3 regions of the Paraglaciecola psychrophila 170 genome follow, and region 2 is predicted to be linked to each of the others. Evidence: predicted binding sites of a transcription regulator. Region 2 holds the regulator's gene; each other region holds the start of a gene.
What was found. Region 2 encodes LexA, which represses DNA repair genes until DNA is damaged. Its sites were predicted from a motif close to TACTGTATNNNNATACAGTA; they were not measured.
Positions count from the first base shown of each region.

Region 1: the regulator LexA is predicted to act here: its motif matches at 7,811-7,830, upstream of uvrD (DNA helicase II).
Region 3: the regulator LexA is predicted to act here: its motif matches at 8,444-8,463, upstream of C427_RS12910 (S24 family peptidase).

Region 1 is NC_020514.1:5,043,218-5,053,998, forward strand. Features, by position in the region: gene C427_RS22200 (ExbD/TolR family protein) at 1-379, shown strand, start outside; partial or broken gene rraA (ribonuclease E activity regulator RraA) at 487-973, opposite strand; gene C427_RS22210 (phosphatase PAP2 family protein) at 1,152-1,661, shown strand; gene C427_RS26605 (lipoprotein) at 2,201-2,359, shown strand; gene lysA (diaminopimelate decarboxylase) at 2,361-3,611, shown strand; gene dapF (diaminopimelate epimerase) at 3,778-4,608, shown strand; gene C427_RS22225 (DUF484 family protein) at 4,630-5,295, shown strand; gene C427_RS22230 (tyrosine recombinase XerC) at 5,304-6,197, shown strand; gene C427_RS22235 (HAD-IA family hydrolase) at 6,230-6,946, shown strand; gene cysE (serine O-acetyltransferase) at 6,979-7,758, opposite strand; gene uvrD (DNA helicase II) at 7,877-10,045, shown strand; gene C427_RS22250 (GGDEF domain-containing response regulator) at 10,107-10,781, shown strand, end outside.
Region 2 is NC_020514.1:5,192,542-5,203,322, reverse strand. Features, by position in the region: gene C427_RS22875 (SURF1 family protein) at 1-575, opposite strand, end outside; gene C427_RS22870 (DUF2909 domain-containing protein) at 607-816, shown strand; partial or broken gene C427_RS22865 (cytochrome c oxidase subunit 3) at 871-1,756, opposite strand; gene C427_RS22860 (cytochrome c oxidase assembly protein) at 1,773-2,342, opposite strand; gene ctaD (cytochrome c oxidase subunit I) at 2,363-3,967, opposite strand; gene coxB (cytochrome c oxidase subunit II) at 3,980-5,104, opposite strand; gene lexA (transcriptional repressor LexA) at 5,441-6,064, opposite strand; gene plsB (glycerol-3-phosphate 1-O-acyltransferase PlsB) at 6,255-8,690, shown strand; gene C427_RS22835 (LysR family transcriptional regulator) at 8,783-9,667, opposite strand; gene C427_RS22830 (nucleobase:cation symporter-2 family protein) at 9,769-10,781, shown strand, end outside.
Region 3 is NC_020514.1:2,945,861-2,956,641, forward strand. Features, by position in the region: gene C427_RS12870 (hydantoinase/oxoprolinase family protein) at 1-1,186, shown strand, start outside; gene C427_RS12875 (DUF917 domain-containing protein) at 1,183-2,268, shown strand; partial or broken gene C427_RS24970 (IS110 family RNA-guided transposase) at 2,997-4,022, opposite strand; gene C427_RS12895 (glutathione S-transferase) at 4,462-5,061, opposite strand; gene C427_RS12900 (peptidase U32 family protein) at 5,276-7,612, shown strand; gene C427_RS12905 (high-potential iron-sulfur protein) at 7,763-8,056, opposite strand; gene C427_RS12910 (S24 family peptidase) at 8,474-8,887, shown strand; gene C427_RS12915 (Y-family DNA polymerase) at 8,875-10,146, shown strand; gene C427_RS12920 (hypothetical protein) at 10,379-10,781, opposite strand, start outside.

The sequences.
Region 1 (10,781 bases), 150 kb from region 2:
CGACGATGCTGCAATTGATATGACTCCCATGTTGGACATAGTGTTCATCATGCTTATCTTCTTTATTGTGACCACTTCTTTTGTAAAAGAGAAAGGTTTAGAAGTTAATCGTCCTAAAGATTCTAAAACGCCACCACCACCGACTAATGTTAAATCACTGTCCATTCGAGTAGAAGAAGACGGCACAATAGTCGTTAACGGCCGTCAGGTTGATATTCGCCGCGTTGAAGCTAACATTCAAAGCTTCTTGGCCGAAAATAACCAGGACTCAGCTGCGGTTCAGGCTCATCCAAAAGCCAAACACGGTGATGTAACTGAAGTTATCAACGAAGTAAAAAGAGCCGGTATTGCTAACGTCTCAGTATTGGTTGCTAAATAAAACCAAACTATTCAGTATTAATAAAAATGCTGCTATTCAATGAATAGCAGCATTTTTTTTGCCGATTTGTTGCTGAGGGTCAATTGTTGATAAATTATCTTTAAAATTTACTCAAGATCTAAAGGCTCTGGCGAGAGAATAATACCGGTACTGTCAGCATACAAATGGTCATTTGGCAAAAATGTTACACCACCAAAGTTAACTGCCACATCCATTTCACCCGTCTCTTGGTCGTCTGCACTGACGGGGATTGAAGCGATGGCATGAATACCAATATTTATTTCTTCGAGCTCATCAACTTCACGCACGCTGCCGTAACATACTATTCCTTCCCAACCATTATCAAAGGCCAACCGCGCAGCACTAGAATCAATCAAAGCTCGGCGCATGGAGCCACCACCATCGATTAACAAAATTTTTCCAAGTCCAGGTTGCTCTAAGGTTTTTAGCACTAAACCCTTGTCTTCAAAACATTTTATGGTGGTAATTTTCACCCCCATAAGAAACCCGACCGCCAAAACTCACAAACATGGGTTCAACCACGTCAACACTGTCGGCAAAGACATCACAAAGAGTAGAAGTATTGTAATCCATGTTTGTTCCTAATATAACTAAGTCAAGTATGAGTATACTGCTAGTACACAGCAAATCCAGCGTAAATAAAGTTTTAAGAGCGGTTTAACACTGTCATAAAGCCTTAGCAAAAGTGTCACCTATTTTTCACAGTTTCTAAATATTATGCTTGATGATAATCACAGTGCAGGTCTTATCAATGAAATCCTTAACACAACATGACGAAGCATTGTTTTATTGGGTGTTTAATCTTACAACAAATAGAGATTGCAGCTGGATAAAGTGGCTATCAAAAACTGGAGATGGTCAACTTTACCTCATTATTGGAGTGATGCTTTGGTGGTTGGAACCGCAACAAGGGCCATTATTTCTCTACTCTGGATTGTTAGCATACATGCTAGAAATCCCTATTTACCTATTGCTGAAGAATAGCTTAAAACGTGAGCGCCCATGTCATCATATAATTGAGCTTAATGCCCATATTGTGCCATCCGATAAATTTAGCCTACCTTCTGGGCATACTGCAGCTGCTTTTTTGATGGCATCTTTAATCGCCCATTTTTATCCTAGTCTAAGTGTTATTGCATATGTATGGGCAAGTTGCATCGGAGTAACCAGAGTGCTTTTAGGTGTGCACTATCCCAGTGATATTTTTGCAGGCGCACTATTGGGATTAGGTATTTCCACAATAAGTTTGTTGATACTTTAAAATCAAACAACTAATGAAAATTATCTTTGAATAAAATATAAGTAGCTACCACATTCGAATCAGACATATTAAAGTTCAAACTTACTATAATATTAAGCACCTGCACTTAACTGCATTGATGATATGAATACTTCATCTAGGATAGTTTTGGAAATATACATATCCAGAGTTTATCTTTATAAGATTTGCGCCAGCTTACTGATAAGCCTAAGGCTTATATATTAGCGGCTGCAGGCTAAAAAGTGACTTACCGCAAACCGAGTATTAATAAGTCAGGTATTAAAAGAGCAATGCTCAGCTATGAAACGCAACTCTATGTTGCAGATTAAAATGTAATACAACTATCAACTTCCCAGCGATATACTGAATATAACATCACGAAACTAAGTCTAAATTTAATCTTCCCCCAATTTTTTATCTTAGTTATTTCATATTGCATAAAATAAGCAATTCTAAGCCTAGCATCTCTTTGTTTTTACCCTCGGTAGTGACATGATTACAACTTATAAATTAACGGGTATGTTGTGATGGCAAACAGAATGAATTTGAAAACAATTGGCTTAGTTTCCTTGGCAGTAGTCATACTCACTGCCTGTGGCCAAAAACTTCCTTTATATTCGCCTAAAGAACCTGCCACAAACACCCCAACACCAGACTTAGAACCATCCACTGAGTCTGCCGAACAAGGAACAAATTGATATGGACTACTTTGCCTATAAAAATCAACAACTATTTGCTGAAGACGTAGCCCTTGAAACCGTAGCACACATTCACGGTACGCCTTGTTATGTATACTCAAAGGCCACAATTGAACGACATTGGCATGCATTTGATAGAGCAGCCGGTAGTCAGCCACACTTAATTTGTTATGCTGTGAAAGCTAATTCTAATTTGGCAGTGTTAAATGTGATGGCCAAATTGGGTTCTGGTTTTGATATTGTTTCTGGTGGGGAGCTAACACGTGTGCTCAAAGCTGGTGGTGATCCCAGCAAAGTAGTGTTTTCAGGGGTAGGTAAGACCCATGATGAGATTGCTTTTGCCTTAGAACATAATATTAAATGTTTTAACGTTGAATCACGCAGTGAACTGACCCGTATCAACGAAGTAGCTGAGAAAGCTGGTAAAAAAGCGCCCATATCGATTCGAGTTAACCCAGATGTTGATGCTAAAACTCACCCATACATTTCTACAGGCCTTAAAGACAACAAGTTTGGAGTTGAACGCCAACAAGCTGTTGAAATCTATAAATATGCGCATAGCCTGCCGTATTTAAATGTGATCGGCATTGATTGCCATATTGGTTCTCAGATAACGGAATTAACCCCTTTTGTAGATGCCCTAGATATATTGTTAGCCTTAATAGACGAGCTTGCTGAACACCAAATCCATATACATCATCTCGATGTAGGGGGTGGGCTAGGTGTAACTTATAATGATGAGAAGCCACCACACCCAGACCAATATACACAAGCTATCACTGAACGATTGAAGGGCCGAGAAGAGCTATTACTTATCTTTGAACCTGGCCGAGCAATCATGGCTAATGCTGGGATTTTGTTAACTAAGGTCGAGTTTCTAAAACAGGGGGCGGAGAAAAACTTTGCTATTGTTGATGCAGCGATGAACGATCTTATTCGCCCAGCGCTCTACTCAGCATGGCAAAATATCATTCCTTTAGATGCTGGACTTGAAAGAATCAAAGCTATTTATGATGTAGTAGGTCCTATTTGTGAAACCGGCGATTTTCTCGGTAAAGACCGAGAGCTAGCTATCGAACCAAATGATTACCTTGCAGTTCGCAGTGCGGGTGCATACGGTTTTGCTATGGCGTCAAACTACAATAGTCGATGCAAGGCCGCAGAAGTATTAATTGATGGCGATAAGATGCATCTAGTCAGAGAGCGTGAAAAAATATCACAATTATTTGAAAGTGAGCACATACCAACATAACTATTGGTTTATGGGTTTAAATATTTATTTAATAAATATTGCGATTATTTAGCCTGTATCAAGCTAAAGACATAGTCAGTCTTTCGCTGAAATGATATAACTATTTAATAATATAAAACACGTATGTTCTAAAGCGTGTTGACAAAAGTTTAGCTAAGTAGTCGCAATGCAAATCCAGTTTTCAAAGATGCATGGTCTGGGAAATGATTTTGTTGTTATTGATAATGTAACGCAAAACGTATTTTTTTCTAAAGAGAAAATTCAACAACTTTCGGACAGAAATTTTGGTATCGGGTTCGATCAACTTTTAATGGTTGAGCCACCTTATGATCCCGACCAAGATTTTCATTACAGAATATTTAACGCCGATGGTTCTGAAGTCTCTCAGTGTGGAAATGGCGCACGCTGTTTTGCTCGCTTCGTAAAAATGAAAGGCCTAACTAACCGTAATAAAATTGTAGTCAGTACCAAAGCGGGTCGTATGGTTCTCTATCTTGAGAAAGATGGGCAAGTAACAGTAAATATGGGGGTACCCGAGTTTGAGCCAAGTTTGGTGCCGATAAAAGCACAAAAGCGTGAAAAAACTTACATCATAAGAGCACAGGAGCACACTTTTTTTTGTGGTGCTGTTTCTATGGGTAATCCCCATTGTGTGTTGCTGGTAGATGATGTGGAAACAGCAGATGTGGAGACAATGGGCCCCTTGCTTGAAAAACATGAACGTTTTAGTGAAGGTGCAAACGTTGGCTTTATGCAAATTATCAATCATAGCCACATCAAACTACGCGTTTTTGAAAGAGGTGCTGGTGAAACATTAGCTTGTGGCAGCGGAGCATGTGCTGCAGTAGCTGTAGGGCAGTTACAAAACAGATTAAGTAAAGATGTAAGAGTTGATTTGCGTGGTGGTAGTTTAAAAATACGTTGGCAAGGTGGTGATAATGTATTAAAAATGACCGGCGCCGCTGAGCATGTTTTTGATGGATATATAAACTTATGAGCAAAGAGTCGCAAAAATAAAATGGATACAACGACTGCATATGAATCTGACAATCTACTTGATGCTGAACAAGTAGCCGCTTACTTACTTGAAAACCCTGAGTTTTTCACCCAATTTCCGCAGATTATTGAAAAAATCAGTATTCCCCATTCACACAAAGGCAGTGTATCTTTGGTGGAATTGCAAAGTGAACAGCTACGCAAAAAAGTCAGAAGCTTGAGTCATAAGCTGAATCAATTAATTTCCATTGCCAAACAGAACGAAGCCATTTATCGAGTCTATGCCGACTTAAATTTGCGTATCCTAAAGTGTACTAACCTTGATGATCTAAAATTTGTTTTGGAAGAGGTGATTCAAGAAAACCTGCAGTTAGCATCCGTCACCTTAAAGCCTTTCAAAGGTGCTCATGCGTTGCCTGAGATCCAGCGACGCTTATTTATCGAAAAACGCTTTAAAAGACATAAACTTTTCTTTGGACGTTTAAGTGAGCATGAACGCAAGTTATTGTTTGCTGATCAAGAAGCTAACTCAGTGGCTTTATTACTGATTGGGGATTTGGGTGAACTTGGAATTTTAGCAATAGGTAGTAAAGATCCAGGTCATTTTAATCCAGATATGGATACCTTACTGATCACCCAACTACAGCAATTTTTGGGTATCTTGTTACCTAAAATGCTGACCTATTAATTAATAAAATGTTGAGGCCAAGCCTACATACTTGGTTAGAAAAATATCTTGCGTATTTAAGGTACGAAAAAAATCTAGCGAGTAACTCGATAGAAAATTATCAGCGGCAGCTTATCGCAGCTTTCAGTAAACTCGATATTGAATGTTGGTCAACATTCAATACATCAGATATCCGTAGGATTCTGAACGATGCACGTAAAAGCAGCCTAAGCTCGCGTTCTATCGCTTTACGCTTATCTTCTATCAGAGGATTTTGCGCTTATCTAGTTCAACAAGGCCAATTAACACAAAACCCTGCATCTTCAATTCAAGCTCCTAAGCAGGCCAAACCCTTACCCAAACAATTAAATGTTGATGAGATGCATCAATTATTGGATATCAAGGAAGATGGCCTTCTAGCTTTGCGAGATAAGGCGATGATGGAACTTATGTATAGTTGTGGCTTACGTTTATCAGAATTGGCTAATCTCAATATAAAAAGTATTCAACCTGACAGACAGCTAAGAGTTATAGGTAAAGGTAATAAAGAACGTTTGTTACCTATTGGAAGAGTTGCTTTAGAAGCATTAAGTGTGTGGCTTAAGATAAGACCAGAACTAGCATCCAGTGAAGAGCCTGCCTTATTCGTCAGTATGTTAAAAAATAGGATCGGCACTAGGCAAATAGCGAAACGTATGAAATTGTGGGCGACTCGGCAAAATCTAGAACAATCTGTTAATCCACATAAACTTCGACACAGTTTTGCCACTCATGTTCTGGAATCAAGCTCAGATTTGAGGGGGGTGCAAGAGCTACTGGGGCATGCTAATTTATCTACAACCCAGGTATATACGCACCTGAACTTTCAGCATCTCGCCCACGTATACGATGGTGCCCACCCTAGAGCCAAAAAGTCTAAATAATTAGAATACTCAAAAAGAATAGATAGTCCTAAATGATTTATTATAAAAAACTTAAACCAATTCAAGCAATTACATTCGACCTGGATGACACTTTATATGAAAACACAAGTGTCATCATCAACGCAGAGCGTTCTTTACTTGAATTTATGCATAACCAATATCCTGCGACTAAACATGTGGCCAAAAATCTTTGGCGCGCACGACAAAAGATACATCTTCTAGCTAACCCATTATTAAAAAATGATATGGGTGAATTGCGTCGATTATCTCTTGAGTCTGGTTTTATGGAGTTGGGTTTATCCGGTAGCGAGCTAAAGACAGCTACCACAGAGTGCTTCGAACATTTCTATTTTCAAAGAAGCAATTTCACTATAAACAGAAGCATTCATTCTTTATTAGAAACACTATCGAATAACTTACCATTAATAGCCCTGACTAATGGCAACGTTAACCTTAAACAGATTGGACTTGAAAAGTATTTTAGCGCCTACTTTAAAGCTAGTTTGGAATTGCCAATGAAGCCACACAAAGCCATGTTTGATGCAGCACAAGCACACCTAAAGATCCCACACGAAAACATATTACATGTAGGTGATAATTTGCCAAAAGACATATATGGTGCACTTAGAGCGGGGTATCAAACAGCTTGGTATGCTGAGGATAGAAGTATGCAGATGCGCAGTGAAAAAGCACAGCTTTTACCTCATGTTCAACTGAGTAATTTAACCCAGTTGTTAGCATTTATCTAAAATATATCCGTCATTTTAAAAGTGATAAACGTTTAATCTTCTAAAATATTTTGTCGCATAGTTTCGCAAGGCTTCTGACAACTAGGCTTACCAACAATTTTAGCCGGGATACCGGCCACTGTGACATGCGGTGGCACATCATCTAACACCACACTTCCAGCGCCTACTTTGGCCCCCTCACCTATAACGATATTACCTAAAATTTTAGCACCTGCACCTATCATGACTCCTTCGCGAATTTTTGGATGGCGATCACCGGCTTCATTTCCAGTACCGCCAAGCGTGACAGATTGCATAATAGACACATTATTATTAATCACCGCGGTTTCACCCACCACAATGCCAGTGGCATGATCGAACATCACGCCTTGACCAATTTTTGCCGCAGGGTGAATATCCACCGAAAAAACTTCTGAGTTTCGACTTTGTATAAACAAGGCTAGATCCTTTCTACCCGCTATCCAGAGTTGATGCGCTAACCTGTACACTTGAATCGCTTGAAATCCCTTAAAGTTAAGTAATACGGTAAGAAATGAGTGCACCGCAGGATCGCGCTTAAACACAGCTTGAATATCACAAATTGCAGCGTCAACTATCTCAGGATGTATTAAGTAACTTTGTTCAAACATTTCTCTGACAGATAAAGCATTCATCACATCATCAGCTAGTTTGTTGGACAAAATAAAACTTAACGCTGTTTCGAAGTTACGATGAGCCAAAATACACGTGTGCACATAGCTTGCCAGCAAAGGCTCATTATTAACAAGCTGCTTTGCTTCGTCTTTTAACTGTTGCCAGAATTCAATACTCATATTTTCTCTGCTATATAATTTAAGCAATTACTCTTATATATAAGGTTGAGTTTAGTGTATTTAAATACAGTGTTGCTGATATACTGGAAATATATTTTTCTAATATATTTTGTGTGTAATGGATGTATCTCGACTTCTTGACCAGTTAAACGACAAACAACGTGATGCAGTGGCCGCTCCTGCATCTGACATGCTTATCTTAGCGGGTGCAGGCAGCGGGAAAACGCGAGTTTTGGTGCATCGTATTGCATGGTTAATGGAAGTTGAGGGCATTGCCCCATACGGTATTTTAGCAGTAACGTTTACCAATAAAGCCGCCAAAGAAATGCGCGGTCGCATAGAGCAGTTGCAAGGCAGCGCTCTGAATAGCATGTGGATTGGTACCTTTCATGGCATCGCGCATCGTCTGCTACGGGCTCATCACGCAGATGTTGGACTACCTCAAAACTTCACTATTTTAGACTCAGATGATCAATATCGATTGGTTAGACGCGTACTTAAAAGTCTTAACCTAGACGAAAAACACTGGGCTCCCAAACACGTACAGTGGTATATCAACGGCAATAAAGACGAAGGGTTACGTCCTCAGCATATCGAAACCCATGGTGATGCCACGCAACAAAAAATGCGTGAAATTTATCAGACTTACCAACAGACATGCGATCGAGCCGGGTTAGTCGATTTTGCTGAATTGTTACTCAGAGCCCACGAGCTGTGGTTAAACAATCCTTCAGTATTAGAACACTACCAAAAACGCTTTAGAACGATTCTGGTGGACGAATTTCAAGATACCAATAACATTCAATATGCTTGGTTGCGGATACTTGCCGCCCCCAGTAACAATATGATTATTGTTGGTGATGATGATCAATCAATATATGGTTGGCGTGGCGCAAATGTAGAAAACATCCAACATTTTTTACGAGACTTTAAAGGTGCGAAAACTATACGACTGGAACAAAATTATCGCTCTACTGGGAATATATTAAAAGCGGCCAATGCTGTAATTGATAATAACCAAGGCCGATTAGGCAAAAAATTATGGACCGAAGATAGCCCGGGAGAACTCATTTCTTTGTATGCTGGGTTTAATGAGTTAGATGAAGCTCGTTTTAACATTGCACGCATAAAAGAATGGCGAGACAACGGTAATGCCTTATCTGATTGTGCGATTTTATATCGCAATAATGCACAGTCACGCGTTTTAGAGGAAGCATTGTTGCAAGAGTCTATCGCCTACCGGATATATGGTGGCTTACGATTCTTTGAACGTCAGGAAATTCGGGATGCACTTGGTTATTTACGCTTAATTAATCAGACGATTGATGACGCTGCCTTTGAACGAATCGTGAACACACCCACTCGTGGCCTTGGTGATAAAACCCTATCACAAATTCGCGAGCTTGCTCGCGAGTCAGAACTATCCATGTGGGATGCCAGTTCCAGAATACTGGCTGAAAACCGCTTAACTGGCCGTGCATCTAATGCCCTTAGCTCCTTCACAAAATTAATTACGCAACTCACTCAAGATGCTGCAGCACTTCCTTTAGAGCAACATGCAGACTACGTGATTAAACATTCCGGTTTATTTGCCATGTACAAAGCAGAAAAAGGCGAAAAAGCTCAAGCTAGGATTGAAAACTTAGAAGAACTGGTCACCGCCTGTAAACAATTTGTGGTGCCAGAAGAAGCGGACAACATGACACCTATGTCTGCTTTTTTAGCGCATGCGTCTCTAGAGGCAGGAGATAACCAAGCAGATAAACATCAAGACGCTGTGCAAATGATGACTATTCACACTGCAAAAGGACTTGAGTTTCCACTAGTTTTTATGGCTGGTGTTGAAGAAGGCATGTTCCCAAGTCAGATGAGTAACGAAGAGCCTGGTAAAATTGAAGAAGAACGCCGCCTTTGTTATGTAGGCATGACACGGGCAATGCAAAAGTTATATATTACTTACGCCGAAAACAGAAGAGTATATGGACAGGACAAGTATCACACCCCGTCGCGTTTCATCAAAGAGATCCCTACCGATTGTATCGAAGAAGTGCGTTTGCGGACCACCATATCTCGACCGGTTCAAAATAGATTTACTCCAGTTACGGGTCATACCGCTTTCGAATCAACAGGCTTTCAACTAGGGGAGAGAGTGTCCCATCCTAAATTTTCCGAAGGCACTGTATTGAATTATGAGGGCAGTGGCGAACATGCAAGAGTACAGATTAACTTCGATGAGTTTGGGAGTAAATGGCTGGTCATGTCATTTGCAAAATTAACAAAAGTTTAATTTTCCAAAGCCAGAAAAGAATTAATCTGCTAAATTAAATTTTTCTACTACATTTTAACCCATGCAACGCAAAGTATTAATAGTCGAAGACAGCAAAACCAGTATGAACCTGATGCGAAGTCTTATAGCCAAGGCTCAGTTGCAGCCTATTTGCACCACTAGTTTAGTAGAAGCCAAACATGTTTTTTCTAGTTCCGCACCTGAAGAATACCTCTGTGCTGTGGTCGATTTTAATTTACCTGACGCGCCAAATGGTGAAGCGATAGACTTTGCTATTGAATCTTTTTTACCCACTATAGTAATAACTGGCAGCCTAGATGAGTCAACCAGAACTACTATTCTTAATAAACGTGTGGTGGATTACATTCCTAAAGAAAACGCACAGGTCTATGAATACCTGACGCGTTTGCTGAGTCGATTGGATAAGAATAAGAAAGTAGGGGTATTAGTAGTTGATGATTCTAGGGTCAGCAGACAATCTATGACCGCTCTACTTAGAAGACATAATTTCATTACCTTTGAAGCGGCAAGTGCTGAACAAGGCATGGAATCTTTGCGCAGCCATTCAAATATTAGGCTGGCTATTATAGATGAGAATATTCCAGTTATGTCCGGTATCCAGATGATTTCTGAACTGCGTAAAACCTATTCCAAAGAAGACCTTGGCATTATTGGTATATCATCAGATACCACCAGTGGCTTATCTGCCAGATTTATTAAAAGTGGCGCAACTGAT
Region 2 (10,781 bases):
GTTTCCTGAGCATTTAATAACACCACAAAAGGTAGTAAATCTTGGTTATAGTGTTGTTGAATAACCTTGAGATCGGTCTGCTGCAAAACCTTTGGCCAATCACCATCAACCACAGCTGTCTCTTTTATCATGGCGTTATTTAGCGGCAAGGATATCACTCCTGCATAAAGTGCAGTTTCTGTATCAATCTTAATACTGGGCAAAATATCTCTGCTATTGGTAGCGGCGACCCAACCAAAATTTACAATAACAGTGCCTGAAGATGTTTGCATCGGCGTCAATACTTGGTATCCCACACGCCCGTTATGGATTTTATTATCCAATAAAAAATAACGTGTTGCATCTGCTGCACCATCAAAATTAACCGGCATATCCAACATGTCATTTATATTGCTGCGCAAAACTTGTTGTAAATCGACTTGAGCTGTTTTGGCAGCCATCTCAACAGCTAATAAGCGCTGGTTTTTTTGTTCAGCCCTTTGTAATTGCCAATTACCCAAAGCAAACATAATGACAACGCACACAAAAGTTACTAAGGTAGCTATAAAGGGTAAACGTGATATAAAATTCCACATAACAGCTCAAAAAATCTTTAGGAGTAAATAGATGTTAATCAAAATACTTGTTGGCGGGTTATTATTGTTTATGGTATTCAATTTATTTAAAGCCATGATGATTATGCTTAAAGACGACCCCAATAGTCCTCCCATGAGTAAATTTATTGGAAGAAGGGTTTTAACATCAGCCATTATTGTTGGCCTTATACTGCTCGCTGTAGCAACTGGACTCATCACTCCAAATCCAACACCACACTAACCAATGAAAAGAGCCACTGCAATACAGCGGCTCTTTTCCCTAATAATAGCTTTGCTAAAAGATATACACTACTGCAAAGAGTATTACCCAAACTACATCAACAAAGTGCCAATACCAGCTAGCTGCCATAAAAGCAAAGTGATTATCGGGCGTAAAATGCCCCTTCATAATTCTTAGTAACATAATAAACAGAATAATTGCACCTAGCGACACGTGAAATCCATGGAATCCTGTCAATAGGAAGAAAGTGTTTCCATAAATACCAGACTGTAAAGTCAAATTCATTTCTGTGTAGGCGTGAATATATTCTTCAACCTGCATTACCATAAAGATGGCACCAAGCAGCACGGTCAATCCGAGCATAAGCTTAAGTTTTCCGCGGTTGTTTTGTTCCAGTGCAACATGAGCAAAGTGACAAGTGACCGACGAAGTAAGCAGTATAAATGTATTAATCAAAGGTAGACCAGTCCAAGGCATGGCTTCTGTCGTAAGACCACCAGGCGTTGTTATTAAAGGCCATATGGCTTCAAACGCAGGCCATAACACTTCACCAGTCATGTCGTTATTTGAAGCTCCGCCTAGCCAAGGCACTGATATAAATCTGGCATAAAACAAAGCGCCAAAAAAAAGCCCCGAAAAAACATCACTTCAGAAAAAATAAACCATGCCATACCTTGACGATACGAGCGTCCTAACTGAGCACTATACAACCCACTCATTGACTCATGTATTTGATTTCTAAACCAACCAAATAACATCACTATTAAAACTAAAAAAACCTGCGCCTAAAAATGTAAGCGCCATAGCCCTCTTTATCACGTGTGCTTTCAATCACAAAATTGCCAGCCCCAACAGCCATCAAAAATAACGCAACAGCCCCCATAAAGGGCCATGGGCTTTCTGCGGGAACATAGTACTTTTCGTATTCTTTTTCTGACATTGTGTTCTCCTTTACCCTAATTCATTGCCACAACATCAGCCGGAGCAGTGACGTTAGCAGTGACGTTATAAAGAGTATATTGCAAAGTAAAATAAGTAATATTTTCAGGGAGTTGAGGGTCGACATAAAATTGCATCGGCATCAACAGTTCCTCCCCTGCTTGTAATGTTTGTTGTTCAAAACAAAAACATTCAGTTTTATTCATATATAACGCCGCCGGGCCAGGAGATATCGATGGCACAGCTTGACCGACAATTGCAGTCTTGGCAGGGTTTTTCACGTAAAAATTGACTTGATTGAGTTGTCCAGGATGCACTTTAACCTGTCTAGTTTCAGACTTAAATTCCCATGGCATACCGGTGTTTACACGCGTAATAAAATCCACTGTGATTAAACGACTCTCATCGATTTCAACAGCCACGTATGCGGCCGCTGTATCTGATGGCTTGCCATTGATACCCAATGCATCACAAAGTACGTCATAAAGGGGCACCAGCGCAAAACCAAAACCAAACATACCAATGACAATTGCAGCCAGCTTCAACACCAATTTATTGTTTTTTGTTTGATTTAGGTTTGCGCTCATAAGTATTAATTCCTATTAGGTTATTTCACAACCGGCGGTGTTTCAAAGGTGTGATAAGGTGCTGGAGATGGGATTTCCCACTCTAAACCTTCAGCTCCTTCCCACACTTGGGCAGATACTGGGTCGCCTTGCTTCTTACAAGCCTTAACCAACAAGACTAAGAAAATCAGCTGCGATAGACCAAAGGCAAAACCACCAATACTGATCCACTTATTAAAGTCTGCGAACTGTAACGCATAGTCTGGAATACGACGTGGCATACCCGCTAACCCTACAAAGTGCATAGGGAAAAACAACACGTTAACCGATACTAATGAACACCAGAAATGCCATTTCGCCAAACCAATATGGAACATTTTACCAGTCCACTTAGGTAGCCAGTAATACACCGCAGCCATAATTGAGAATATAGCACCGGTTACTAACACATAATGGAAATGCGCAACTACAAAGTAAGTATCATGATATTGGAAGTCCACTGGTACTATGGCCAACATTAGTCCAGATAATCCACCTATGGTAAATAACACTATAAAGGCGATTGCAAACAACATAGGCACTTCGAAAGTCATCGAACCGCGCCACATAGTCGCCACCCAGTTAAAGACTTTCACCCCTGTGGGAACCGATATCAACATAGTCGCGAACATGAAAAACAGCTCCGCTGCCACCGGCATGCCTGTCGTGAACATATGGTGTGCCCATACAATAAATGACAACAATGCGATAGAAGCCGTGGCGTAAACCATAGAGGCATATCCAAATAGCGGCTTACGAGCGAAAGTAGGTATAATTTGTGAAATGATACCAAATGCAGGCAGTATCATAATGTACACCTCGGGGTGCCCGAAGAACCAAAAGATATGCTGGAACATGACAGGATCACCACCACCGGCAGCATCAAAGAAACTGGTACCAAAGAATTTATCGGTCAGCACCATCGTTACCGCACCCGCCAGTACAGGCATAACAGCAATCAACAAGAACGCTGTAATTAACCATGTCCAAACAAACAAAGGCATCTTCATCCAAGTCATACCCGGGGCGCGCATGTTGAAAATAGTCACGATGACGTTAATTGCACCCATGATGGATGAAGCGCCCATGATGTGCACAGCAAACACAAACAATGCCGTACTGTCGGCACTGTATGTTGTTGACAGAGGTGCGTAGAAGGTCCAACCAAAAGCAGGACCGCCACCTTCTAGAAATAATGAAGATAACAGAATTAAAAAAGCAAAAGGTAATATCCAAAAGCTCCAGTTATTCATTCTAGGCAGAGCCATATCTGGCGCACCTATCATCATAGGTATTAACCAGTTGGCCAGTCCCGTAAAGGCAGGCATAACCGCACCAAATACCATGATAAGGCCGTGCACAGTGGTCATTTGATTAAAAAAGTGAGGCTCTACTATTTGTAATCCCGGTTGAAACAATTCAGCTCGTATTACCATAGCCATTGCGCCACCAGTTAGAAACATGATGAAAGCAAACCACAAATATAGAGTACCGATATCTTTATGGTTGGTGGTATATAACCAACGTTTTATGCCGTATGGAATATGATGTTCATGGTGATCATCTGCATGAGAATCATGCTGTGTGTCATCAGTTGTTGTTGTCATGGTCACCTTCTCCTATTGTCCGTTCATTGCTGAATTGATGTCTTTGGCTTGAACTAAGTCACCAGTATCGTTACCCCAAGCATTACGCTCGTAAGTCACAACAGCAGCAATTTCAGACATAGTTAATTGTTTCGCATAAGATTGCATAGCACTGCCTGTGACACCGTTTATCAATATATCGATGTGTTTAGGCTGATCTGCAACAGCGATTTGACTGCCTTTTAATGCGGGAAAAACACCTGGTAAACCTTCGCCATTTGGCATATGACAAGCAGCACAGTTGGCGTTGTAGACATTTTCGCCTTGCTCCATCGCTTCATCCATTGTCATATTCATGGCTAACAGCCTTTGTTCTTCTGCTTTTGCTTGTTGCTGTACAGCTTCTTGTTCTGAAATCCACTCAGCATATTCAGCAGGCTCTTTGGCAATCACTACAATGGGCATGAAACCATGATCTTTGCCGCAAAGCTCGGCACATTGACCACGATACACGCCAGGATCATTGACCTTAGTCCAAGCGTCATTGATAAAGCCGGGATTAGCATCTTGCTTGAACCCAAAATCTGGCACCCACCAAGAATGGATGACATCGTCTGAAGTAATAAGAAAGCGGACTTTTTGGCCTGTAGGAATAACGAGAGGTCTGTCTACCTCAAGTAAGTAGTTTTCACCTTTAGGCAGTTTTCCAGAGATTTGGTCAGCCTGAGTGGCCAATTTCGAATAATACTCAACGTCATTATCCATATACTTGTAATGCCACTTCCACTGTGAACCTGTCACCAAAATGGACACATCAGGCTCACTGGCATCTTCCATATCAATTAGGAGATTCATGGCGGGAACAGCCATCACAACCAATATAATAAAGGGGATCACTGTCCAAGCGATTTCAACTTTTACATTTTCATGAAAATTTGCAGGCTTAGCACCCCTAGATTTTCTGTGGAAATACATAGAAATAAACATAGCGATAAATACGCCGGCGCCAATCAAAACACAAATAACAAACATCAACATATGCATGTCATACACACCAGCACTGATGTCTGTCACGCCTTTAGTCATGTTTAACTGGTATTGCTCAATTTGATCTTTCGATTCAGCAAATACCGGCGCTGTCATCAATGCAGATAGCATAGTTCCAGTCCTGAAAAAAATTCTCTTCACATAGCACCTCATGTACGTCAAACGTACTTTTTATTTTTCACTGAAACATAAACATCAGAATAGAAACAACTGCCATCTTAGTTAATATTTAGTTAATTTATTGTTATTTTTTACTTCTGGGATGTTAAGGGTCGCTCATTTAATAGCGACTAGTCTAGCTTTTTTGCCTAAGTTACAACCAACTGATTATTTTTTAAACACAAAGTTGTTAAAAAATGCAAATGAAAGAGGGAAAAGGGATTCTAAGAGGAAAAAACAGATAAATATGAAAAAGCACATTATAGAGAATAATGCGCCTCGCAAAAATTACATCCAGTCGGCGTTTCGAATAACCCCCACTGCAATGCCTTCAATATTAAATGGCTGAGTCGCCAAATCAACCTTAATGGGAGAAAACGCTTCGTTTTCAGCATGCAGCAAAACCTGCCTGCCTTTTTTCTCGAGTCGCTTTACAGTAACCTCGTCATCGACTCTTGCGACTACCACTTGGCCATTGTGTACATCACTAGTGCGATGTACTGCTAATAAATCGCCGTCCAAGATACCGATATCTTTCATACTCATACCGTTTACTCGGAGCAAAAAGTCAGCACTGGGTTTAAACAAACTAGGGTCCACCCGATAATGACCTTCAATATGCTCTTGAGCCAGAATAGGTTCGCCCGCAGCAACCCGACCAATCAAAGGCAAACCTAACTCTTCGAGTTGGTCTTCAAGTGGTGTATTTAACTTAATACCACGAGATGTACCAGGTAAAATTTCTATTACACCTTTACGCGCTAGCGCTTTTAAATGTTCTTCCGCTGCATTAGCAGATTTAAAACCTAATTCCCGGGCAATTTCAGCGCGGGTAGGCGGCATACCGGTATTCAACATTGTATTTTTAATTAGTTGAAGTACTTCTTCTTGTCGAGCAGTTAGTGGACGCATAAACAGCCTGTTTTTTTATACAGTTAGTATGATTATATACAGTTATACTTAAATCTCAAATTTGTTTTATGCTTGCTGTGATATGTCTAAAATAAAACGGCAAACAAACTATAATCATTTTTATCAAAGTTAAACTGCTAGGAATGTCTGTGGTATCCTGCGCCAGATTTAATATCTGCGAGCGAAAAGTATGTTGTGGCTGCATAAATTGCTGTTAGCAATAGTGACGGTACCGGTAAAATGGTTAGTAAAAGTGAACAGCACTCCAAGCGACCTTGAGGCTGAATTAGGCATAGATAAAACCCGCCCTATTGTTTATTTGCTGCGCACCCGTTCGGTTACAGATCAAATAGTACTAAAGATGTCTGCGGTGGCATTAGGCTTACCTAAACCCACACTAAATCTGACTATTGGGGATCAACACCATTCTTCTTGCCTGTTTTTACAGAAACCAAAATCAGTATTAAACCGCAAAACAAAAGCGACTTCGATTCAAGAAGATGCGGCTAAACTATTTAGTCTTCACAGAAAAAATCCAGACCTCGATATTCAGATAGTACCCGTTTCTATACTTTGGGGTAGAGCACCAGATAAAAATACCTCAGGCTGGTCAGACGTCATCGCCAACCAAGTTTCTCCTAGCTGGCTGCGTAAATTTTTTATTGTGTTGTTTTTAGGCAGAGATAACTTTGTCTGTTACAGCAAAGCCGTATCTTCAAGGAAAATGCTGGAATTAAAAGGTAGTGACGAAGAAATCGCCCACAAACTTATCCGTGTTGCGGGTACACATTTTTATCGTCGCCATCAAACATTAACAGGTCCCAACATCCTTGAGCGCCATCAACTATATAATAGTGTTCTAGGTGCAAAATCGGTACGTAAAGCTATTGTTGAAGAAGCTCGCACCAAAAAATTAAGTCACCAACAAGCCAAACAACAAGCAAAAAAATACGTCAATGAAATTGCTGCCGATTACCGCCCAGGCATGATCAGATTGGTCGAGAAAATTTTAACTAAAATTTGGAATAAAATTTATAACGGTATAGAAGTTCGACATGCCGATAAAGTAAGAGCTTTGGCACAGAATGGCCACGAAATCATCTATGTACCTTGTCACCGTAGCCATATGGATTACTTATTGCTCACCTATGTTATTTACCATGAAGGGTTAGTCACCCCACACATAGCCGCTGGTATTAATCTTAATTTTCGTCCTGTTGGCGGAATATTACGTAAAGCGGGCGCTTTTTATCTCCGCCGAAGCTTTGCTGGCAACAAACTCTACACTGCGGTTTTTCGTGAATATCTTGAATTGCTATTTAATAAAGGTTATTCAGTCAAATATTTCCCTGAAGGGGGGCGCAGCAGAACCGGACGTTTATTGCCGCCTAAAACCGGTATGTTAGCGATGACTTTACAGGCGCTAATAAAAGGTGTTAATCGCCCAGTGAGTATAGTTCCAGTCTATATTGGGTATGAACATGTGATGGAAGTGTCCAGTTACCTCAAGGAATTAAACGGAACAGGCAAGGAAAAAGAATCATTCTTTCAAATATTTTCAGCCATTAAAAAACTCAAAAATTACGGTTACGGTTTTCTGAATTTTGGAGAACCCATAAATTTAACTAACTACCTTGATCTACAAGTGCCTAATTGGAGAGAGGATCAAGAAAAAAATGGCGACAAGAAACCCAAATGGCTAACCCCAGTAGTAAATAAACTTGCTACAGATGTGATGGGCAGAATAAACCAAACGGCAGCCGTTAGTGGTATGTCAATTTGTGCCATCTGTTTGTTATCGGCTAAAAAGCACGCTATGGCTGAGTCTGAATTAGAACAAGCCATTGACCACTTTTTAGAATTATTGCGTGACTCGCCTTACAGTGAACTTGCCACCCTGCCAAAAATAACGGGTAAAAAATTATTAGAAAACACCCTCAAGCTGAATAAATTTAGCGTGTCCGAAGATAGTTTTGGAAAAATAATCTCACTAAAAAGCAAAAATGCTGTGGCGCTAACCTATTACCGCAACAATATTCTTCACTTATTTGCTTTACCCGGCCTGATTGCGGCCATCGTGTTTGCCAATAAAAGTGTATCCAAGCAACAAATATTGCTGTTGGTAGCTAAGCTCTACCCCTTACTCAAACGTGAGTTGTTTATGTATATGAGTACAGAACAAGCAGCATCTTACACTGAATCACTGCTTACTAAGATGTTGGCAATGGGTTTGCTCGAGACCAATGAAAACAAAATTAAGACACCCGCAGCCAATAGTAAAGAATTCTACTCAGCTTGGTTGCTCAACCGCAGCATTCAAGAAACCTTACACCGCTATGCGGTAGTGTTAACGTTATTATCAAAACAAGAAAGAGTCAGTCGCGCGGTACTGGAAAAGAAAAGCGCTCAATTTGCTGAGAGATTAGCCGCGCTGCATGGCATCAACTCACCAGAATTTTTTGATAAGAAGGTTTTGGCTACATTTATCCAAGCATTAAAAGAAAATGCCTTAATTGAAGCAGATGAAGATGGCCAATTGCGCCATTCAGAGCTCAGCGAGGCTTTAAAAATAGATGTCATTAACCTTATTGAGCCTGAGATAGCGCAACGTTTGCAACAGATATAATGCTTGGTGTTATAGAATGTTGATATATACATCCAGAGCCATTAGTTAAAACACTAATAGTTATTAAGCAAAGGGTATTTCTCAAAATATCCTTAAATCGGCGTCAAACCAAAAGCATCTCTAAGCCAGCTTCCTGCCTTACCCAATCGCTCGCTAGAAGACCAAATTAAATCCACACCCACCTCCCATTCGGTATGAGGATATGACGTTAATTGTAATTCGCATAACTGCTCTTGCAACTGCAAGTCCAAAACCAGTTGCTTTGGTACGGTAGCCCATCCCATTCCTGCACATAGGGTATTCATCAATGTCAGATAACTGGCCATTCGCCATTGGTTGGTGCCGCTCAAGTATTCACTAGTAGGCAATTTATCCAGTAAGGGCAAATAAACGAGCTGTCTATGCTGATTTAACTGCTCGAAATTAACTTGAGGTAAATTAGCTAAAGGATGGTCTCGGTGCACTACATTGGCGAATGCTATATTACCAAGCCTTTTAAAATGTATGTTTTTAGGATAGTGGGCACCGGCACACATTATTCCTAAAGATGCGTCGCCTTGTTCGATCAACTGCTGAATATACTGAGAAGACGGGTGCAATATATTTAAATCCACAGGAGGGAAATATTCCGCGAAGCCAGCAAGGTTATGATTCAATATTTGAAAAGGGATAGTTTCGTCAATGGCAATAGTCACTTGGCTTTCTAGCTCTGCAGCCAAACTGTTGGCACGATTCTCCATCGACGAACACTGATGTAATATAGCTTCTGCATCCCTAAGTAAAGACTGCCCATGCGCAGTTAAAATTGGATAACGCCCGCTACGATCAAACAAGCTCACCCCAAAATCAATCTCCAAATTTGCCACTGCAATACTCAATGCAGATTGTGACTTACCCAGCTTACGAGCTGCAGCTGAAAATGACTTCTCACTTGCCACGGCACAAAAGGCAGTTAATTGTTCTAGAGATAAATGCATAAATAGCTAAGTTCTATTAAAAATTTTAATAGTTCCCATTTTGCACATTAAAACCAGCAGAGTAAATTAGTCTTATCGCCTTGCTTGTTAAGTGAAAAGTTATGCCTCTTACTGACACACCTTCAGAGACAAAAAGCAGCGGCATTCACCCTGTAGATCAACGTTTACCACTTGCACCTACTGTGTTGCTTGGTTTACAACATGTACTAGTGATGTACTCGGCCTGCATAATAGTGCCCTTAATCTTAGGTGCGGCTCTGCAGCTGCCTAAAGAAACCTTGTCTTTAATCATCAATGCCGATTTATTTGCAGCGGGATTGGCTACCTTAGTACAGTGTTTTGGCAACCGTTATTTTGGCATTAAGCTACCCATAATGATGGGCGTAACCTTTACTTCAATCGCCCCGATGATTGCCATTGGTGTTAACCCGGAACTAGGCTTACCAGGGATTTATGGAGCGATTATTGTTTCAGGTATATTCGGCATACTCTTTGCGCCAATAATGGGCCGTTTAATGCGGTTTTTCCCACCTGTGGTAACAGGTTCGGTATTGCTGGTTATTGGCATTAGTTTAATGAAAGTAGGCATTGAATGGTCTGCAGGTGGTAGCCCTACTCTTGTCGATGGTTCAACTAACCCTGATTTTGGTAAACCTATTTATTTACTGGTTAGCCTACTCCAGCTTATCTTAATCCTACTTATCACCCGTTTTGCTAAAGGATTTTTGAGTAATGTATCAGTGCTGATAGCCATGCTAGCTGGGTTTATTGCTGCTTGGTTACTAGGGGATATTTCACTTAAAGGCTTAAATGACGAACCTTGGGTTGCCCTCATCAAACCCTTAAGTTTAGGAATGCCCACCTTCGATTTTTTAGCCATTTGCTCCATGTCCCTAGTGATGTTGGTAACTATGGTTGAATCCACAGGGATGTTTTTAGCTTTAGGTAAATTAGTAGATAAAGAAGTAGACCAAAAACAACTAGTAAGAGGCTTACGCTCCGACGGACTAGGGACCTTATTAGGTGGTTTATTTAACGCTTTTCCTTACACCTCTTTTTCCCAGAACATAGGTTTAGTCACCATAAGTGGAGTCAAAAGCCGCTACGTGGCCGC
Region 3 (10,781 bases), 2.2 Mb from region 2:
CACTAATATGATTAATAGCATGCTTAAAAGCGGCGTTAAAAATATTGCCATTGCGTCAGCATTTTCACCGATAAATTCAACACCAGAAGAACAAGTCGCGGCCAAAATACGTCAAGCCATTCCAGATGCCAAAATTACCCTATCCCATAGTTTTGGTCGTTTAGGTCTAATGGAACGTGAAAATGCGGCCATTCTTAATACCACTTTGCTACCTTTTGCCGACAAAGTAGTCAGCTCGTTTTTAGGTGCATTAAAAAAACGCAACTTAAACTGCCCTGTATATATCAGCCAAAATGATGGCACCTTGATGAGTGCTGATTTTGTTCGCTCCTATCCGGCCCTGACCTTTGCCTCTGGCCCCACCAACTCCTTACGTGGCGCCTATAAATTAACTGGCTTGAAGGATGCCATAGTCGTTGATATTGGTGGCACTACATCAGACATCGGTGTATTGCAAAATGGCTTCCCGCGAGAATCAAATGTGATTATTAAAGTAGGCGGCGTGCGCACTAACTTTAGAATGCCCGACATCTTAGCGATTGGCTTGGGCGGTGGCAGTATCGTTTCAGCCGATGGCAGTTCAATTGGGCCGCGTTCGGTAGGTCATAGGCTAGTAACAGAAGGTTTGGTTTTTGGTGGCGACACCCTCACCACTACCGACATTTTAGTGGCCAGTGGTGCTGAAAACATTGGTGATAAATCAAAAGTCGCACATATCTCGGCTGAAACCATTCGCAAGGCAAAACAAACTCTACATGCTATGCTTAATAACAATATCGATATGATGAAGCCAGGTGGAAAATCCATGCCGGTAATACTGGTTGGTGGCGGTGCAATTCTGATAACTGATGGATTAGACGCAGCTTCAGATATCCATCGACCAGAACATGCTGATGTTGCCAACGCCATAGGCGCTGCCATTGCACAAATCGGCGGTGAAGCTGAGCAGATGGTGTCTTATCGCACCTTACCCCGCGAAGAGGCCATAAAGCAGGTGACTAAAGACGCAATGCAACGTGCCATTGATGCAGGTGCAGCAGCAGAAACTTTGCGCACCGTTGATATCGAAGAAACCCCGGTACCTTATATGGATGAATCTAGCACATGTATACGCGTCAAAGTGATTGGTGAATTAGCCAGCTCGCCGGCTAATTCATCTGACAATACACAGGAGTCGACATTATGAAAATTGAACTTAAACATTTAGAAGATTTAGCATTGGGTTCGGTTTTTTTGGCAACTGGTGGTGGCGGTGACCCATATGTTCCGCGCCTTATAGCAGAACAAGCGATAAAACAATTTGGGCCAGTCGAGGTAATCGACCCTTCTGAATTAAGTGATGATGCATACGTGGTTGCCATTGGTTCGGTAGGCGCGCCAACGGTGAGCCTAGAATTGTTGCCTTCGGTAGAAGACGCCGCGAATACCTTAGCGGCATTTGAAAAACACGTTGGAAAAACAGTCGATGCTGTGGCGTCTTTTGAAATTGGTGGCGGAAATTCGTTAATTCCTATTGTGGCCGCAGCCGGAAAAGGCCTTGCAGTTATTGATGGTGATGGCATGGGCCGAGCTTTACCCGAAGCTCAAATGATGAGCTATGCCATTGCTGGAGTTAAACCTACGCCAGCGCTTGCATATGATTATGCCGGTAATGTTTCTACTTTCTCGACTAACAGCACCGAAGTTTATGAGCGACACATACGCAGCCTTGCGATGGCGGCAGGTGGCATGATCACCACAGCCGAGCATCCTATGACCGGGCGTGAACTGAAAGACTCTATTATTCCAGGCACGTTGTCGTTCTCTATTAAACTGGGGCAAACCCTGCGTGAAAATCGTGGCTTAGCAACAGATATGCTGGCGCCATTACAGGCACTATTTAAAGACTCAATTTATGGTGAATGTCGCTTGGTTTATACCGGCAAGGTGATTGACAAGGCCACCCGAATTGTTGGCGGTTATGACATTGGTGAAGCCACAATTGAATCTTTTGACAGCAGTGATTCGCCATTAACAGTGAGCATAAAAAATGAATATCTGCTTGCTCGCAAAGGAGACAAGGTAGTCACCAGTGTGCCTGATTTAATTGTTATCGTTGACTACGAAACATCAACACCAATCAACGCTGAACGACTTCGCTATGGCCAGCGAGTTGCAGTATTTGCAGTTGGCTGCCCACAGTTTTATCGAAGTGACCGAGCCCTAAAAGTTGTCTCTCCACGCTGTTTTGGATTTGATCTAGACTATGTAGCGCTTGAGGATCTTTAATGTCAACATTACCAAATGTGAAAAATAGGATGAAGTCTGCGGAGGTAGAGCCGTTGATTTTACTTTCCACGATAAAAGTTAGGTTTTCTACTTCCGTCTTTGGACATGGGGCTAACTCTAAGTTCAAACTTCTAATACAAATTTGAATGACCTACGGCCGCTTTTGAGTAAACCAGCAATTGCCGTGACAGTTTTAAACAGTCTGCAATTCGCTCATTGCCGTCAGTCAAGTTTAGTTAATCGTATGATGATTTTTCGCTCAATATAGTCTGATAGTTTGAATTCTCTTAAGGAATTATGAGGACATATATGGACGCTCCCGTGATGTCAACATAGTACTGTACCTTCGTGCTGATTTTCAGCACAAATACCGTTTTAATCTTCTTTTACCGTTAGTCTGTTGTGTTGAAGGCAGTCTTAAAAATGGCTTAGTTCTGACATATATTCAGGCTCTTTATTGAAATGGTTTTATCATTTCAGGCCTCTGATGAACTCCGTTCCGGGTACCGGGTACCACATCGCCTTTAAAATACCCACACGGATTAATAATCCTTGTCATAGCCTGGCTTTGATGTGGTAGGGCATAACGTTTCCTCATCATATACTGACTAAGCGGGTTGGTAAAAAGGTGTTATCCCGAGTCTTGCCTTCCACAACACCCACACAGGCTTGGTGCCTTTGTCCACAACGGAATTAAGCAAAACTGGGATAACGTAAACTGTTTCATATTATGCGCTCAGGTTGGCTGCTGTAACGCGATAGTGCTCTTGGCGAGAAAGTAATATCCAGATTAAACGAGCCAAACGGTGAGCCATGGCGACTGCCACTTTATTAAACGGTTTGGTTGCACGAAATTTCAACGCCCACAAAGCTAATGGGCCTGTGCTTTTTGCTGCTCGGCTGACAAAGGCTCTCGCACCGTGTATCAATTGTTTACGTAAGTAACGGTCTCCACGCTTAGTAATGCCGCCCATTTTACTGATATTACCCGATGCATGTGGTTTGGGCGTCAGCCCTAACCACACTGCAAACTCTTTAGGATTGTTAAACGCCTGGCCTTTGTCGATGGCGGCTAACAACGCAGAAGCATTAATCACACCGATACTAGGAATACTGCGTAGGATTTTTCCGCTTTCACTTGCATCGACAAATTAATCTAACTGTTTTTCAATACTTTTGAGACGGTTAAGTGTGATGTCATATTCGCTCAACATGTCTATCACCATATCTTGTAGTCGATGACTGTATTGAGGGTTATCTATCACACTGGTTAACCCATTTAGCAGGGCTTTGTGACCACAAGGAAACACTACCCCAAACTCACTCAATAGCCCTTTAGCTTGATTACTCATCGCTGTTTTGTTTTTGATAAGTCGCTCACGGATACGATGTAAGCAGGATATTTCCTGTTGGTGCTCAGACTACACCAGCACAAAGCGGATATGAGCTCGTTGGCTGGCCTCTGCTATGGCAAAAGCATCGTTGTGGTCATTCTTGTTACCTCGCACAAAGGGCGTGACATGTTGGGCAGGGATAAGCTTGGTATCATGGCCTAATTTCGCTATTTCTCGCCCTCAGTAATGAGATGAGTAACAAGCCTCCATGACCACCACAGTCGGTGACTGCTGGCGCATAAAGTCGAGTAACTCATTGCGCTTTAACATCTTATTAAACTGAGGTTTTATATGCTCATTCACCCCGCATACTTGAAATACATTCTTTGCTAAATCGATAGTAATTGTTTTAAGCTTCATCTTGGACGTTCCCTATGTAAATAGTCTTGTTGGAAATACTATTTTGGCGCATTGACGCCGTATTAGGGAGCGTCCATCTCATCATCCATCGTAAGAGAATAGAAAATTGGCTTTGCCGATACCCTCTCTGGTGGCTTTGCCACTGCTTTCCCCGCATTTAAAGTTTCAGCACAAAAAGGCTTGTTTTAGGGGCAAATGACAAGCGGACGCCGCGCGGGACGTCATTTGAGTGGAGCTTGAAGGGATACATTCGCAACGACAAAGCGGTTGGCGCCCATAAAATAAGTCTTTTTGTGCGGTTAAAAACTTTAGTCGCGGCGGCTTCTTTTTGGTTACTTTTTCTTAGCTTTAGAAGAAAAAGTAACTGATTCGAAGGGATTCGAGGCAAAAACGTCATGGATAACGGTAAGCGTTAGCGCATAAAAAAAGACCACAGCCCTTACTCCCCACCACCAACCCAAAACTCATGTTTAGCCATCACCCTAGTAAACATCCCACTCTGCAAATAAAAATTAAGCCACTGCCTAACCCGCGGATAAGGCGCCTGCAGATACCATTGACGTTCAACCTTAGCAAACTGCCGAATAAACGGCACCAATGCAATATCTGCCAAGCTCTCTTGTGCTGACATTAAAAAAGAACTTTCAATTAAGCGATTTTCAAGCTCCTGAATAAACACCTCGCAGGCCTGCCTACACTCGATAACGTTATCTTCACGATACCGTTTAGAAGCCTTATAAGCGTTCAAACAGGTTTTAAATTCATTATCAAATTGTGCAATCAACTTCAGCATGCTTGGTAACGCGCTTTTATCATGGGAGTGCAACAAATTATCAGGGTCGTTATTTGTTAGCGCCCACAACATAACATCTAGACTTTCGTCAATTACAGTCGGTGGCCGTTGTTCATTATCTAACACTAAAATAGGTACGGTGCCTTTGGCCGAAGCCGCGAGCATTTCAACAGGTTTTTGCTTGAGATTAACCTCTCTTAAATCAATCTGAAGCTGGGCTTTATGTATGCCTATTCTCGCTCGCATCGCATACGGGCAGTTTCGTAATGAGTACAGTATCGGGACTGGCATGTTTATAGGCAGTGGCATATTGGGTATTTATCGCTGTTTTGTACTTACTAACTCACTAAACCGAGCACTTTGCCGTGTTTACCTAGAATAATCTACTGTAGCGATATTCATTGGCCAAATATACGGGTAATATCCGCGCTTTAAAATTAACCGACTATATATTATCTACATGAAGCATAAAATTGAATTGTTAGCCCCAGGCGGTGATGTTGATGCCATTAAAGCGGCCATTATTGCCGGTGCTGATGCCGTCTATTGCGGTCTTGATACCTTTAATGCCCGTAATCGTGCGTCTAATATTTCTTTTGATGAACTTGTAGGAGTCATTCGGCTCGCGCATCAGTATCAATGCGAAATCTTTCTGACCTTAAATATTGTGATTTTGGAACGGGAATTTACCACCCTAGCTAAGTTGTTAAGTAAGCTGGTGAATACCACGCTAGATGGGGTGATTGTTCAAGATATAGGGATGTTTAACCTGATTAAAAAACATTTTCCTAGCCTTGATATCCATGCATCAACACAGCTCACTACCCACAATGCCGGGCAGATTGGTTTTCTCAAAAAACTGGGCGCATCGAGAGTTAATTTATCCAGAGAGCTAAACCTCAGGGAAATAACTGAGTTAACCGCGGTGAGCCGCGAACACGATATCTTAACTGAAGTGTTTGTGCATGGTTCACTTTGTGTGGCCTTCTCGGGTTTATGTTATTCCACTTCAGCAAGCGTGGGTAATTCGGGTAACCGTGGTCGTTGTAGTCAGGCGTGCCGTGAAGAATATGAAACCACAGCAACAGGTCATAATTTCCCGCTCAATATAAAAGATAACTCTGCATTTTTTGATTTACCTGCGTTAATAGAGGCTGGCGTGACCTCTTTTAAAATAGAGGGGCGAATAAAAGGCGCAAGTTATGTGCATACAGTGGTGGATAGTTTTCGTAAGCAAATAGATGGCTTTATTAAAACAGGTCAATTGCTTGAAGACGGCGAACGCCTTTATAAAGTATTTAATCGGGACTTTTCAAATGCGTTTTTGCGTGGTGATTTAAACCAGTCGATGTTTATTGATAATCCACGAGATAATTCAAAAAACCATGCCATCGCTAAAATCAGCAGTACTAACGACAAAAATCTAATTTCCGTAGTGCAAATTCAAGAAGTCGAACACACACTTTACCAAGAAAAAAACGAAATTAATGATGCGGTAAAAGACAAAATTCAATATTTAAGTATCGATAAAGTGCCTTTAACTCTCAGCTTTTCGGGTCAATCAGGCAGTCCATTAAGTCTAACTGTTAGCATAGAAAATAACACACAAGAACTATCGACCCAACAGACTCCATTAGTTAATATCTCCAAAACGGCAGCGAAAAGTTTTGTACTTCAATCCACAAGTCTATTAACTAAGAGTGAGCACAATGGGATTGATCACATCACTCTTGATAAACGTTTCAGAAGCTTAGGCAATGCTGAATACGTACTTAAGGAAATCGAGTTACGCGACTTATCAGCCAAGCTTAGTGTTCCCTTTAGTGAGCTGACATCTCTCAAAAACGAAGCCGCCCGTGTATTGAATCATTCCAAGGCGTTATTACCTGCAGTCACATTACCTGAACTAGAAAGACATACTAAGAACGCCGATAGCCTTGCAGATACACAGCCCCAACTTTCTATATTAATCAGTGACGAGTCAGATATTCATTTAACCACAGTCACCTCTGCTGATATTTATTTTAAATTACCCGACGCCTACAAACGCGATTGCACTAAATATATCGATTTCTTATCAGCAAACCCACGCCTCATCCCTTGGTTTCCTGCTGTATTGATTGGTAAGGATTATGATGTGGCGATTAATATTTTAGAGCAAGTGGCACCGCCTTTAATTGTCACTAACAACACGGGTATCGCGTACAGAGCAAATCAACTAGGGATAGAATGGATAGCGGGCCCCTTTTTAAATACCACCAATTCTTATGCCTTAATGGCCATGAAAGAAGAATTTGATTGCAGCGGCGCGTTTATTTCTAACGAGCTTAATCAACAACAAATGAAAAACATTGCACGGCCTGCAAACTTTAAATTGTTTTACAGTATCTATCATCCCATCTTGTTAATGACCAGCAGACAGTGTTTCTTCCAACAAAGTGTGGGTTGTGATAAACCAAGAATAGATAATGGTTGTATGCTGTCGTGTGATAAATCAACCAGCATTACCAACCTTAAAGGTGTGTCGTTTGCGATTGATAAACAAAAGGCAGGTTACCCAAGTATTTATAATCAAGATCAGTTTTTAAATATGCAGGTCATCAATGACTTGGCTGATTTATTTGACGGTTTTTTAATTGATTTAACCAATATTGGAGCCGGTGATAAAGCCTCACCTGACAAAGTCGCATTGATTAGCCAGTTCGAACAATTATTGGCGGGTGATGCAAAGGTAGAAATGACCTTAAACTCGATGGTAATAGAGTCAACAGTCAGTCAATACCATACTGGTTTGTGAATAAGGCGAAGACGCATCATTGCTGAGACTGCTGCACGCTATTGTTTTTCGTAAAAATGTCTTTTGTGTAAATAACAATAAGGCTGATTTTTAAGCAGCCTTATTGTTTATGAAATGCTTAAATTAACGGTGTTAATCTACTCAAGTAATTTATCCCGCTTTCTTCATCCAAGCTGAACACCAACCTTTAGCGTTCACTACTTTACCAGGGAAAATTCCGCATGGGCGCCACTCTTTACCGTCCTCACCTTGAATATATTGGCAATTTGAGCAATGTGCGCCTTCAATCTTTGATTCATGCACATACTTAAGGGCAATGGCAGTTGGATCATCAAGCGCCACTTGCTCTTGTGCGTTAGCGCGTAATGCCACCCCACCTAGGGTCAATCCGATAATAGATGAACCTGATATTTTTAAAAAGTCACGGCGGTTAACGTTGTTCATAATTGATATCCTAATTGGTAGACGAAAATAGTAATGATTCTCTTTTACGTTACCCCTAAAATGCAAAAAACCCGCTTTTAGGGCGAGTTTTTAGGGCTAACATTTTTTAAATTCAACTCTTTATACTTATGTACAAAGAAATTAGATCCATTAAAAGTGTGTAAAATATGTAATTGTTTTGGTTCTTAAAATATTGGGGACAATTTACCTGTAGTGTGTTGCCATTTGTCCGGCTGTTTTGATGCCAAAATTTGTAAGTCTATTTTCGGGGATACTTGTAAAAATTGCAATATTTAAATAAGCAACATTCATTGATAGTTACAGATCCACTATATCAGTAACTATCGATGAATGTTCTTGCTATCTAGTATATAGTTCGCGCTATAATACTGTACACCCATACAGTATTGAGACGTAATGAATATTATACCGATCAAGGCTCAGGCTGGCATAACCGGTTTCGAGTCACCCGCGTCAGAGTACCAGACTCTACCCATGTCTCTTGATGAAATACTCATTGATCACCCCACTGCCACGTTTGTAGGGCTTGCTGTAGGAGATAGCATGACAGGCCACGGCATATTTGATGGCGATGTATTAATTGTTGACCGGGCAGCCAGGCAAGCCAATATGGATATCATAGTGGCTACGTTAAATGGTGTATTCATGTGTAAGCTCTATGACCGTAAAAAGCAGTGCTTATTGTCAGGGCTCGATATTTACAAGGCCTACCAACTAACCGATGGCGATGAATTCTTAGAAGAAGGCATTGTTATTCGCTCGATTAGAAATCACCGCCAATCAACAAAGCTGGCAAGATGTTTGCGTTAGTCGATGTTAATAGCATGTATGCCTCATGCGAGAAAATTTTCGATCCACTTGCCCGGCGAACTGGCGTCATTGTGTTAAGTAACAACGATGGCTGTGTAGTGGCCATGTGTAAGTTAGCTAAAGCCAAACTAGGTAATGTAAAGTTTCAACCGTACTTCAAAATTAGCAAACAAGTTGCAGCATCTGGCGTAATAGTGCGCAGCTCTAACTATGAATTATATTCAGACTTGTCTGCATCGATAATGGATATCCTCAGCCGATACTCGCCCGAGCAACATATTTACTCAATTGATGAATCGTTTCTTCGTTTTCAAACCCAACCCAAAGACAGTTGGTGGCATCTGGGAAAGGAAATAAGGCGGGTAATATGGCAAGAGGTCAGGCTACCAGTCTGTGTGGGTATGGGGCCGACTGCGACATTAGCTAAAGCGGCTAACCATTACGCAAAGAAGAACAAAAATACAGGTGGCGTCAGCATTATTGATAAACAAAACATCATGACGGTGCTGCAAGGAATGGCTATTGAAGATGTGTGGGGGATCGGGGGGCGCTTAGGTAAAAAGCTAAGGGTTATGGCGATTGATAATGCGTGGAAGCTTTCGCAACAACCCGCCAAACTAATGCGTCAGCAGTTTTCTGTAAATATCGAGCGCACAGTAAGGGAATTACAAGGTGAGTCATGCTTAACATGGGATGAAGTAAGAAGCCCTAAACAACAAATATTCTCTACTCGAGCATTTGGTGAAAAAGTCACTGATTATGCATCATTAGAACAAAGCTTAGTGATGCATGGTGAAAAAGTCGCCAAAAAAGCCCGTAAGCAAGGTAGCTTAATAAAGATGATGGTAGCATTTGCTCATTCCAGTCCGTTCTCAGATGGGCAGATTTACCGGCGCAACATACATCATGGTTTTTTTGATGCTACCGCTGATAGCCGCGACCTAGCCATTGCGGCTAGCGAAGCGGCAAAGCAAATATATCGTCCCGGTGTGTTATTCCATAAATCAGGTGTAGGCGCTATTGAGTTGGTAGATGACGCAATGTATCAGCGAGATATGTTTTCAGTACAAGGCCGTGATCCTCGGGTTATGGCCGCACTAGATACCATTAATCAACGTTTTGGTCCCGACTCTTTATCATTAGCGGCAAAAGGTATTCAAGGAAAGTGGCAAATGCGCAGAGAGATGAAGTCTCCTAATTACACCTCATCATGGTTAGATATGGTGAGGATAAATTGTAGTCATATCATCAAAAAATAATATCGACAGCCCATAAGAATTAAAGAAATAAAGAAATAAACACCAATTTATTAAGCTTCTGAGTGATACAAATAAACTCAAAAGTTGAGTCACTCTGTTGCGAAATTATATCGTATCCATGTTGATTGAAAGCAAGTTCGACTAAAAAAAATATGCCAACAGCCCGCTGCGAGTGAAGATTGACAGTTGGATAAATGACAAAATGAATGTGCATACATAAAACATCAATGACTTATCTAAAAGTGACTTCACGCATTAGTGCATTACCGCTTAAGTGACGCATAACAACACGTTCTCCACTGCTTTCTTCTAATTTAGCAATAGTGCTCTTAGACCATTGCATATAGGCTTTGTATCGCTCATCATCTTGCGCTTTGGTGGCCATGGTTTCAAACATGGTAATTAAATACATGTCTGGCTCCCCGTCTCTAGGATACTGGTTGATAATGACTTTGTAGCCATTAATCCAGCCTTTAGACTTAGCAAACTCCTGTGAATCACGCCATTTGGTCGATAGATGTTTGGCATAATTTAACCATTGACCATCAACAACTGTGATTGAGGATACCTCCCAATAATCTCCATTTTTAAACACACGCTCGTCGGCAGCTAATGTGTTAAAAGACAGCAAGCTT